3 regions of the Paenibacillus sp. LX16 genome follow, and region 1 is predicted to be linked to each of the others. Evidence: a T-box and tRNA genes for the amino acid it is inferred to sense, from the RefSeq annotation. Region 1 holds a T-box; the other regions hold tRNA genes.
The links. The T-box of region 1 lies ahead of tyrS (tyrosine--tRNA ligase). A T-box ahead of a tRNA ligase gene usually reads a tRNA of that ligase, here a tRNA-Tyr.
Positions count from the first base shown of each region.

Region 2: it has a tRNA-Tyr gene. The T-box ahead of tyrS (tyrosine--tRNA ligase) is inferred to sense a tRNA for this amino acid. The anticodon was not compared.
Region 3: it has a tRNA-Tyr gene. The T-box ahead of tyrS (tyrosine--tRNA ligase) is inferred to sense a tRNA for this amino acid. The anticodon was not compared.

Region 1 is NZ_CP141152.1:3,605,734-3,608,980, forward strand. It holds gene T3H97_RS15920 (AraC family transcriptional regulator) at 1-38, opposite strand, end outside; gene tyrS (tyrosine--tRNA ligase) at 240-1,493, opposite strand; T-box leader at 1,560-1,827, opposite strand; gene T3H97_RS15930 (transglycosylase domain-containing protein) at 1,963-3,247, shown strand, end outside.
Region 2 is NZ_CP141152.1:1,089,526-1,092,772, forward strand. It holds rRNA gene T3H97_RS04915 (23S ribosomal RNA) at 1-113, shown strand, start outside; rRNA gene rrf (5S ribosomal RNA) at 264-380, shown strand; tRNA gene T3H97_RS04925 (tRNA-Ala) at 451-526, shown strand; tRNA gene T3H97_RS04930 (tRNA-Asn) at 531-606, shown strand; tRNA gene T3H97_RS04935 (tRNA-Ser) at 610-701, shown strand; tRNA gene T3H97_RS04940 (tRNA-Glu) at 722-793, shown strand; tRNA gene T3H97_RS04945 (tRNA-Val) at 803-878, shown strand; tRNA gene T3H97_RS04950 (tRNA-Met) at 889-962, shown strand; tRNA gene T3H97_RS04955 (tRNA-Asp) at 989-1,065, shown strand; tRNA gene T3H97_RS04960 (tRNA-Thr) at 1,079-1,154, shown strand; tRNA gene T3H97_RS04965 (tRNA-Tyr) at 1,159-1,244, shown strand; tRNA gene T3H97_RS04970 (tRNA-Lys) at 1,252-1,327, shown strand; tRNA gene T3H97_RS04975 (tRNA-Leu) at 1,340-1,420, shown strand; tRNA gene T3H97_RS04980 (tRNA-Gly) at 1,431-1,505, shown strand; tRNA gene T3H97_RS04985 (tRNA-Arg) at 1,513-1,589, shown strand; tRNA gene T3H97_RS04990 (tRNA-Leu) at 1,602-1,681, shown strand; gene T3H97_RS04995 (NADH-dependent flavin oxidoreductase) at 2,263-3,247, opposite strand, start outside.
Region 3 is NZ_CP141152.1:412,625-415,871, reverse strand. It holds gene T3H97_RS01875 (PAS domain-containing sensor histidine kinase) at 1-652, shown strand, start outside; tRNA gene T3H97_RS01870 (tRNA-Gly) at 856-926, opposite strand; tRNA gene T3H97_RS01865 (tRNA-Pro) at 936-1,009, opposite strand; tRNA gene T3H97_RS01860 (tRNA-Arg) at 1,033-1,109, opposite strand; tRNA gene T3H97_RS01855 (tRNA-Cys) at 1,136-1,206, opposite strand; tRNA gene T3H97_RS01850 (tRNA-Gly) at 1,217-1,291, opposite strand; tRNA gene T3H97_RS01845 (tRNA-Leu) at 1,298-1,385, opposite strand; tRNA gene T3H97_RS01840 (tRNA-Lys) at 1,400-1,475, opposite strand; tRNA gene T3H97_RS01835 (tRNA-Gln) at 1,480-1,554, opposite strand; tRNA gene T3H97_RS01830 (tRNA-His) at 1,572-1,644, opposite strand; tRNA gene T3H97_RS01825 (tRNA-Tyr) at 1,664-1,749, opposite strand; tRNA gene T3H97_RS01820 (tRNA-Thr) at 1,754-1,829, opposite strand; tRNA gene T3H97_RS01815 (tRNA-Phe) at 1,856-1,928, opposite strand; tRNA gene T3H97_RS01810 (tRNA-Asp) at 1,994-2,070, opposite strand; tRNA gene T3H97_RS01805 (tRNA-Met) at 2,096-2,169, opposite strand; tRNA gene T3H97_RS01800 (tRNA-Val) at 2,200-2,275, opposite strand; tRNA gene T3H97_RS01795 (tRNA-Glu) at 2,282-2,353, opposite strand; tRNA gene T3H97_RS01790 (tRNA-Ser) at 2,386-2,477, opposite strand; tRNA gene T3H97_RS01785 (tRNA-Met) at 2,481-2,554, opposite strand; tRNA gene T3H97_RS01780 (tRNA-Asn) at 2,590-2,665, opposite strand; tRNA gene T3H97_RS01775 (tRNA-Ala) at 2,670-2,745, opposite strand; tRNA gene T3H97_RS01770 (tRNA-Ile) at 2,768-2,844, opposite strand; rRNA gene rrf (5S ribosomal RNA) at 2,881-2,997, opposite strand; rRNA gene T3H97_RS01760 (23S ribosomal RNA) at 3,149-3,247, opposite strand, start outside.

The sequences.
Region 1 (3,247 bases):
AACTCAATCGCACACTGAATTCGTTTAAAGTAGTCCATATAATCCTTCCCCGCACTTGTAATTGTTTTGGTTATCGATCCTACACCCAAATTGTGCAACCCACGTTTTCATTATGTATAACTCTTTACCTACATATTTGATTATTTGTGCTAAGTTTACCATGACTTTTCACTTTGCAGAAATAAAAAAGCAACGCTGAGATCGATACAATCTTAGCGCTGCTTTTGAATATATTTTCATTATCCAAGCTTGATTTTAGCAAATTTCCGTTTACCTACCTGTACAATGTCGCCTTCTTGCGGCTTGTATGCTTCGTTCACATCGGTCCACTTCTCTTCATTAATTTTAACCGAACCCTGCTGAATACTACGCTTGGCCTCACCGTTAGATGCTGCAAAGCCTAGATGAGTCAGCAACTGGATCACACGAATGCCGCCTTCTTCTAGCTGATCTGCTGTCAAGGTGAATTCTTCAATATCATCAGGAAGCGCGCGTTGTTGGAATACGGTCACAAAATGCTGCTTGGCCGCTTCCGCCGCCTCTTCACCGTGGTACATGCGGACTAATGTTCCGGCCAGTTTCATCTTGGCATCACGTGGATGCACTGAACCCTCCTTAACACCTTTCGCCAGCTCTGCCAGCTCTTCATTGGTAATATCCGTTGCAAGCTCAAAATATTTCAGCATCAGCTCGTCAGGAACGGACATCGATTTACCGTAAATTTCGTTTGGCTCCTCATCCACACCAATATAGTTCCCCAAACTTTTGCTCATCTTCTGAACGCCGTCAAGCCCCTCAAGCAGTGGCAATGTAATAGTTGCCTGCGGCTCTACTCCGTATTCCTTTTGCAGGGTTCTGCCCATCAGTAGATTAAACTTTTGATCTGTCCCTCCCAATTCTATATCGCTTTGGAGAGCCACAGAGTCCATGCCCTGCATCAGCGGGTAAAAGAACTCATGGATGCTGATCGGCAAGCCGTTTTGGTACCTTTTTGTAAAATCATCCCGCTCCAACATACGGGCAACCGTTACTTTGGCAGACAGGGTTACCACATCCGCAAAAGACATCGGTCCTAACCATTCGGAATTGTAGTATACCTTTGTTTTTTCAGGATCGAGAATCTTAAAAATTTGTTCCTTGTACGTTTGTGCATTACGCTGCACATCTTCCTCAGTCAGTTGCTTGCGAGTCTCCGATTTACCTGTCGGATCACCAATTCTGCCTGTAAAATCTCCGATAATCAGTTGCACTTGGTGCCCTAATTCCTGGAACTGGCGCAGTTTGTGCATAACAACCGTATGTCCGATGTGAATGTCGGGCGCAGACGGATCTAGACCCAGCTTAATTTTGAGTGGCTCGCCGCTAACAACCGATTTAATAACCTTACGCTTCAGCTCATCCTCAGGTACAATTTCCGCTACTCCACGACGTATCACCTCTAGCTGTCGTTCGACCTCTACCTGTTGCTCCGGCTTCAATTCTTCCCACTTCATCCTGTATACCTCCTATTTTTCATCCAAAATATTACATATTAGACAAACCAAAAAGCCCCTTTCATCCCAAGGGACGAGAAGGAGCTGCTCGCGTTACCACCCTAATTAAAGAAACGCATGTCAAAGACATACATTTCTTTCACTTCATTTCCTATAACGGGCCTACACCCGGTACTGGATTACTATGATAGCTTCGCAAACCTGCAAATGCTTTCCATTCATCCAGACAGCTCCAGACGGTAATTCAAAGGAGGGACGCTACCGATTCACACCACCCATCGGCTCTCTGTACAACGTGAATCCGCCTTCTACTGAAGTCTTTCTCTGCTTTTCACGATATTTACTTTGACCTATTTATAACACACTGCTTTTATGTAGTCAACGACACCAAAAGACAGGCTTTTTAGCATATGGGTTCATTTTGTAATTTTATGCTATAATAATGGCTGTTATAAAGGAGGAAGACTTAATGGTTGAAGAAAAAAACAATGTATCAGAGCCAAAGCCTTCCCGCTTGCGGACAACCATGCGAAGGCTCGGCCGTGTCATAAAGTGGGTCGTCATCATCGGTTTTATGGGGGCACTATTTGCAGGAGGAGCCGCCGCCGGCTATGTTGCTTCTATTGTAAAAAGCGAACCCGTGCGTTCCAGATCCATGATCTTACAGGAAGTAGATAAGAATGCAATCACAGGCTTCGCTTATTTCAATGATGGCTCTCCCATCGGACAACTTCGGACAGAAGAAGATCGAAGACCTGTCACGTTTAAGGAGATTCCACAACTCGTCATTGACGCAGTCATTGCCATTGAAGATAATCATTTTTACGAGCATAAAGGTGTCGATCTGTCGGGAACGCTGCGTGCTGTGAAGCAAAAGGCGCTGCATGAATCCGTACAAACCGGGGGTAGTACCCTCACCCAGCAACTTGCGCGTCGTGTCTTTCTAAATCTCGATCGCACGGATGACCGCAAGGTCAAAGAGATTTTGCTGTCTCTGCGCCTTGAGCGCTTCCTAAGCAAGCAACAAATTATTACGGCCTATCTCAATAAAGTACCTTTTGGTAACGGTTCAAGCGGTTATAACGTCTTTGGCATTAAAGCAGCGGCCAAAGGTATCTTTAATGAGAATGATCTGAACGAGCTTAATATAGCCCAGGCTGCCTATCTAGCAGGTTTGCCACAGCTTCCTTCTTCTTATTCTGCTTTCAACGGTAAGGGTGAGTTTAATGAAGCTGGCTTTAAAAGAGCTATCAACCGCCAGCACCTGGTACTCAGTCGAATGCTGGAGGAGAACAAAATCAATAAAGCACAGTATGATGAAGCGATGGCTTTTGATATCAAAAAATCTCTCGCCCCACGCACTGTTAAAGCTTATAACACCTATCCATACCTTATGATGGAAACAGAACGACAAGCTGCGCAGGCACTCATGTCTGTCACCAATCCGGGTCAAGCAGCTAATGCCAGTGCAGATACCAAGACCAAGGATGATAACGATTTACTCAAAGAAGCCGAACAGCAGCTTCGCACAGGCGGTTATATGGTGTACACCACCATTGATAAGAGCGTATACAAATCTATGCGTCAAATTGCAGAAAATAAAGACAACTTCTCTGCCACTAGTAAAACCAAGGGGGACGAACAAGCAGCGGCTATTCTGATTCAGCATAAAACAGGCGCCATTCTTGGAATGATGGAAGGTCGAGACTTCCAAAAGGAGCAAATGAATTATGCCACCCAGATGGTACGTCAGC
Region 2 (3,247 bases), 2.5 Mb from region 1:
TGAGATTTCCCAATTAGTAAGACCCCTTGAAGACGACGAGGTAGATAGGTTGGGGGTGGAAGTGCAGTAATGCATGGAGCTGACCAATACTAATCGGTCGAGGGCTTATCCTAAAATAAAACGCAAATGAGTTTCGGATCCAGTTTTCAGGGTGTAACCTTGAAGGTATGTAGAAATACATACAACAAGCGCATGGCTATTCATTCACACGATAAGTGATGAACCGAATAACCGTACGGAAGAATTTGCTCAGCAAATTCATGTTTGGTGGCGATAGCGGAGGGGTTCCACACGTACCCATCCCGAACACGACCGTTAAGCCCTCCAGCGCCGATGGTACTTGGACCGCAGGGTCCTGGGAGAGTAGGACGTCGCCAAGCAACCCCATAATGGGGATTTTTTTTCGCCTATCATGCTATTGATTATACATACAAAATTGAATTTTTAGATGGGGCTATAGCTCAGCTGGGAGAGCGCCTGCCTTGCACGCAGGAGGTCAGGGGTTCGATCCCCCTTGGCTCCACCAATATTCCCTGATAGCTCAGTTGGTAGAGCACTCGACTGTTAATCGAGTTGTCACAGGTTCGAGTCCTGTTCGGGGAGCCATGTGGAGAGGTGTCCGAGTTGGCCGAAGGAGCACGATTGGAAATCGTGTAGGCGCCAAAAGCGTCTCGAGGGTTCGAATCCCTCTCTCTCCGCCAGCTCTTAATAATAGATATATGGCCCGTTGGTCAAGGGGTTAAGACACCTCCCTTTCACGGAGGTAACAGGGGTTCGAATCCCCTACGGGTCATAGTAATTCGGAGGCTTAGCTCAGCTGGGAGAGCATCTGCCTTACAAGCAGAGGGTCGGGGGTTCGATCCCCTCAGCCTCCACCATATTTTATGTCGCGGGGTGGAGCAGTTCGGTAGCTCGTCGGGCTCATAACCCGAAGGTCGCAGGTTCAAATCCTGCCCCCGCAATTACTTCATCTAAGAAAGTTTCCTCTGGAACCGTGGTGTAGAGGCCCAACATGCCTGCCTGTCACGCAGGAGATCGCGGGTTCGAATCCCGTCGGTTCCGCCATTTAACTTAATATGCCGGTGTAGCTCAACTGGTAGAGCAACTGACTTGTAATCAGTAGGTTGGGGGTTCAAGTCCTCTCGCCGGCACCATTTTGGAGGATTAGCGAAGTGGCCAAACGCATCAGACTGTAAATCTGCTCCCTTACGGGTTCGGTGGTTCGAATCCATCATCCTCCACCAGTTTTACGAGCCATTAGCTCAGTTGGTAGAGCACCTGACTTTTAATCAGGGTGTCGAAGGTTCGAGTCCTTCATGGCTCACCATTATCATTGTATGCGCGTGTGGCGGAATTGGCAGACGCACTAGACTTAGGATCTAGCGTCTTTGACGTGGGGGTTCAAGTCCCTCCACGCGCATCTTGTATTTGCGGACGTGGCTCAGCGGTAGAGCATCGCCTTGCCAAGGCGAGGGTCGCGGGTTCGATTCCCGTCGTCCGCTCCATTTATTAGTCCCCTTAGCTCAGCTGGATAGAGCGTTTGACTACGAATCAAAAGGTCGGGAGTTCGAATCTCTCAGGGGACGCCATTAACTTCATAAGCCGGTGTGGCGGAATTGGCAGACGCGCGCGACTCAAAATCGTGAGGGAAACCGTGGAGGTTCGAGTCCTCTCACCGGCATCTTTTTCGGGAAGTAGCTCAGTGGTAGAACTCAGCCTTCCAAGCTGGTAGCGTGGGTTCGATTCCCATTAACCGCTTTATATAGATGAAAAAGGAGAGATGGCTTATTTTTATGCCATCTCTCCTTTTTTACTTTTAAACTATTTCTATCGATATGACAGCCAGTAGAAACCCCAAGGCAATATCAGCATGCAGACAGAAAACCTCATCAGAAATTGCCCCGCCTCCAGCACCCCGCAACCTAACTCTGGTATCGGCGAGAGAAGCAACTGGATCTGGTGACCACGATAGTTAAACACACAATGTTGAGCAGGCGCTTCAAGTCTGCTCTTTTTATTAAACTAACGGGCAGGTTAACGTACAATATTCTGGAGCGGTAGTCTTAGATTCAGGTTATTTAACGCCCCCTATTTGCAAAGGCCTTCAAGATCGAAACATACGCAGTATGTGTGTCCGCAACAGCAAGAATTGCCCTACCGAACTACGGATGGACGGAGCACCTTAGAATCAGCAAAAGAAACCCGAAGTCTCATAAAAGACTTGGGTTTCTCGTCAATCTGAGTAGCCTTTAGGACTACTCTCTATTTACTAATATTAAACCAACCTGGCATTGCTTGAATTACATTCCAAAGTTTTTCTGGAATATTAAGCTGGTCGGGTTTCGAAACGATCAATTCAGAATCAACCTCGGCTTCACGTCCATTTGCGACCTTTTCAACCCAGTTAGGATCCATAATTAACGCATGCCCAATGGCGACGAGCGGCAAACCTAATTCCATAGCTTTAAGAGCATCATCCGGTGTTATTATGGAACCAGCAGCCATCACAGGTACCTTACCGTTTGCTCTTTCAAGAATTAATTCAAGCCGTGTTTTTTCATCTTGACTATCTACTGGCTTTGAAGACACATTATCTAATGAAGCATGTATATAATCTAAATCCTGTTCAACAAGAATATCAATTAATTCATACGTGTCTTTCATACGTAATCCGTCCACTTTGGAGGATTCTTCAGGGGAGAATCGGAATCCTAAAATGAAAGGTTTTGTAGCATGTTTTTCAATGACATTTTTGATTTCTCTAATAATTGCCAATGGAAAACGCAAGCGATTTTCAAGTGATCCTCCCCATTGGTCCGTCCGTTGATTTGTCGCTGGCGACCAAAAATTCTGAATTAAAAATCCATGAGCCCCATGGATTTCGACGCCATCAAATCCGGCCTCAATTGCTCGTCTTGTTGTGTCTCCAAAAGCACGTACAATCGACAAGATCTCCTCATGTGATAGTTCTCTTGTTTCTGAAGTTGAACCTAAATTAGTAACTTCGGGTTGCAATGCACTCGCACTAACTGCATCCAATCCAGGCACGGCTTTATTGCCAGCATGGAAAATCTGTAGGATCGCAGGAGCGCCTCCACTTTTCGCTGCCTCAGCTAATTTTCGTAAACTTGGAGTAAATTCATCATTATACCCAGCGAATTCATTTGTAAAACCCTGCCCATTAGGTGTAACATGAGTACACCCTGTAATGACGAGTCCTACTCCATTCACTCTTTGTTTGTAATAC
Region 3 (3,247 bases), 2.7 Mb from region 1:
CCGCAATGAAGTCACTAAACTGAAGAAAGTAGAAGCAGAACTCCAATCTATGATGACGCAAGTCATGCAAATACAGGAAGAAGAACGCAAACGTTTTTCAAGAGAGCTGCATGACGGGATAGGACAAAGCCTGTTTTCACTTATTATTCAATTAGATAGCCAACTTGCCGAACAACCTAGTGCAGCTCTGGAGAGTCTTCGTTCGCAGGTGACCGACATCATCAAAGATGTTCGTGGTCTAGCGTGGGAACTCCGTCCCTCAGTTCTGGATGATTTGGGTGTCGTCCCAGCCTTAAGAACCTATATCGAAAACTTCTGTTCTCATTACGGGATTGAGGTGCATTTTCAATGCACTCTACGTAAACGCCTTGATATTCGTAAGGAAATAGCAATTTATCGGATTGTACAGGAGGCATTGACGAATGTAGCCAAATACGCAGATGTAGCGGAGGCATATGTCGACGTTGAGGATCAAAATGAAATGATACAAGTGACCATTCGGGATGAGGGCATTGGATTCTCTGGAAATTCCCAAGGAGAGGGAGTTGGATTGTTCAGTATGGAAGAACGAGCTAGAGGGGTAGGGGGATTTATGAGCATGAGCTCTGCTCCAGATGAGGGAACCTCCATCCAGCTGACCATTCCCGTGTAAAAACTGTCCACTAGATCGGTTATCGGTGTATACCAGTTGTATGATCAGAACGATATACACCGATACCGAAGATTATGGATAATCAACACATTGTGGATTACATGAGGATAAATACAAAAAAAAGAGAGAGCTCTGTCCCCAGACAGGCTCTCTTTATTTATAAGGTGTCACCACTGAGGCAACAAGAATCCGCTATAGCAAAAAGCGGGTGATGGGAATCGAACCCACGCTACCAGCTTGGAAGGCTGGAGTTCTACCATTGAACTACACCCGCAAAACAGTATCGGGATGACACGATTTGAACATGCGACCCCCTGGTCCCAAACCAGGTGCTCTACCAAGCTGAGCTACATCCCGACATTATACATTTTTTTAAGAAATGGCGCGCCCTGAGAGATTCGAACTCCCGGCCTTTTGATTCGTAGTCAAACGCTCTATCCAGCTGAGCTAAGGGCGCATATTAAATTCCATAATGAGTAGTCAAGGCGCCACCCAGATTTGAACTGGGGATGAAGCTTTTGCAGAGCTTTGCCTTACCACTTGGCTATGGCGCCGTATGGATAATGGAGCGGACGACGGGAATCGAACCCGCGACCCTCGCCTTGGCAAGGCGATGCTCTACCGCTGAGCCACGTCCGCAAAATATGGTGCGGTCGAGAGGACTCGAACCTCCACGGGGGGTTAGCCCACACGGACCTGAACCGTGCGCGTCTGCCAATTCCGCCACGACCGCAAAATAATTATAAATGGTGAGCCATGAAGGACTCGAACCTTCGACACCCTGATTAAAAGTCAGGTGCTCTACCAACTGAGCTAATGGCTCTTAATGGCTGGGGATATAGGATTTGAACCTATGCATGACGGAGTCAAAGTCCGTTGCCTTACCGCTTGGCTAATCCCCAATAGATTAAGAATAAAGGGCGGCCGATGGGGCTTGAACCCACGAATGCCGGAGTCACAGTCCGGTGCGTTAACCACTTCGCCACGACCGCCATATGATTATGAAAAGACTGGTGGAGGATGATGGATTCGAACCACCGAACCCGTAAGGGAGCAGATTTACAGTCTGATGCGTTTGGCCACTTCGCTAATCCTCCAAAATGGTGCCGGCGAGAGGACTTGAACCCCCAACCTACTGATTACAAGTCAGTTGCTCTACCAGTTGAGCTACACCGGCACATTACTCATTTCCCACTTGAAAGGTGGCTCGGGACGGAATCGAACCGCCGACACGAGGATTTTCAGTCCTCTGCTCTACCGACTGAGCTACCGAGCCATATTTTATTTTATTACTACATCATATAACCGCACTATATATGCCAATTATATATGGAGTTAAAATGGCGGAACTGACGGGATTCGAACCCGCGATCTCCTGCGTGACAGGCAGGCATGTTAGGCCTCTACACCACAGTTCCAGAGGCATTTCCAATAGGAAATTAATTGCGGGGGCAGGATTTGAACCTACGACCTTCGGGTTATGAGCCCGACGAGCTACCGAACTGCTCCACCCCGCGACATTAAAAAGCATTTCTCAAATTTTCTTATGGTGGAGGCTGAGGGGATCGAACCCCCGACCCTCTGCTTGTAAGGCAGATGCTCTCCCAGCTGAGCTAAGCCTCCATATTATGACCCGTAGGGGATTCGAACCCCTGTTACCTCCGTGAAAGGGAGGTGTCTTAACCCCTTGACCAACGGGCCTTGCAAAATAAGTCCTGGTCTCAATAAATTGATGGCGGAGAGAGAGGGATTCGAACCCTCGCACCACTTTCGCAGTCTAACCCCTTAGCAGAGGGTCCCCTTATAGCCACTTGGGTATCTCTCCGAGTAGCGGCAGAGGGGATCGAACCCCCGACCTCACGGGTATGAACCGTACGCTCTAGCCAGCTGAGCTACGCCGCCACCTTAATATATAAAAGTCAGAAATATTCAAAATATGGCTCCCCGAACAGGACTCGAACCTGTGACAACTCGATTAACAGTCGAGTGCTCTACCAACTGAGCTATCAGGGAATATTGGTGGAGCCAAGCGGGATCGAACCGCTGACCTCCTGCGTGCAAGGCAGGCGCTCTCCCAGCTGAGCTATGGCCCCAATCTTTTTGTTATTCTAGAAGTGGTGGGCCTTAGTGGACTCGAACCACCGACCTCACCCTTATCAGGGGTGCGCTCTAACCAGCTGAGCTAAAGGCCCTAACATGTAAATCTTTATCATCCTCTAAAGGATATCGCTTGGCGACGTCCTACTCTCCCAGGACCCTGCGGTCCAAGTACCATCGGCGCTGGAGGGCTTAACGGTCGTGTTCGGGATGGGTACGTGTGGAACCCCTCCGCTATCGCCACCAAACATGAATTTGCTATGCAAATTCTTCCGTACGGTTATTCGGTTCATCACTTATCGTGTGAATGAATAGCCATGCGCTTGTTGTATGTCACTTGTACATACCTTCAAGGTTACACCCTGAAAACTGGATCCGAAACTCATTTACGTTTTATTTTAGGATAAGCCCTCGACCGATTAGTATTGGTCAGCTCCATGCATTACTGCACTTCCACCCCCAACCTATCTACCTCGTCGTCTTCAAGGGGTCTTACAT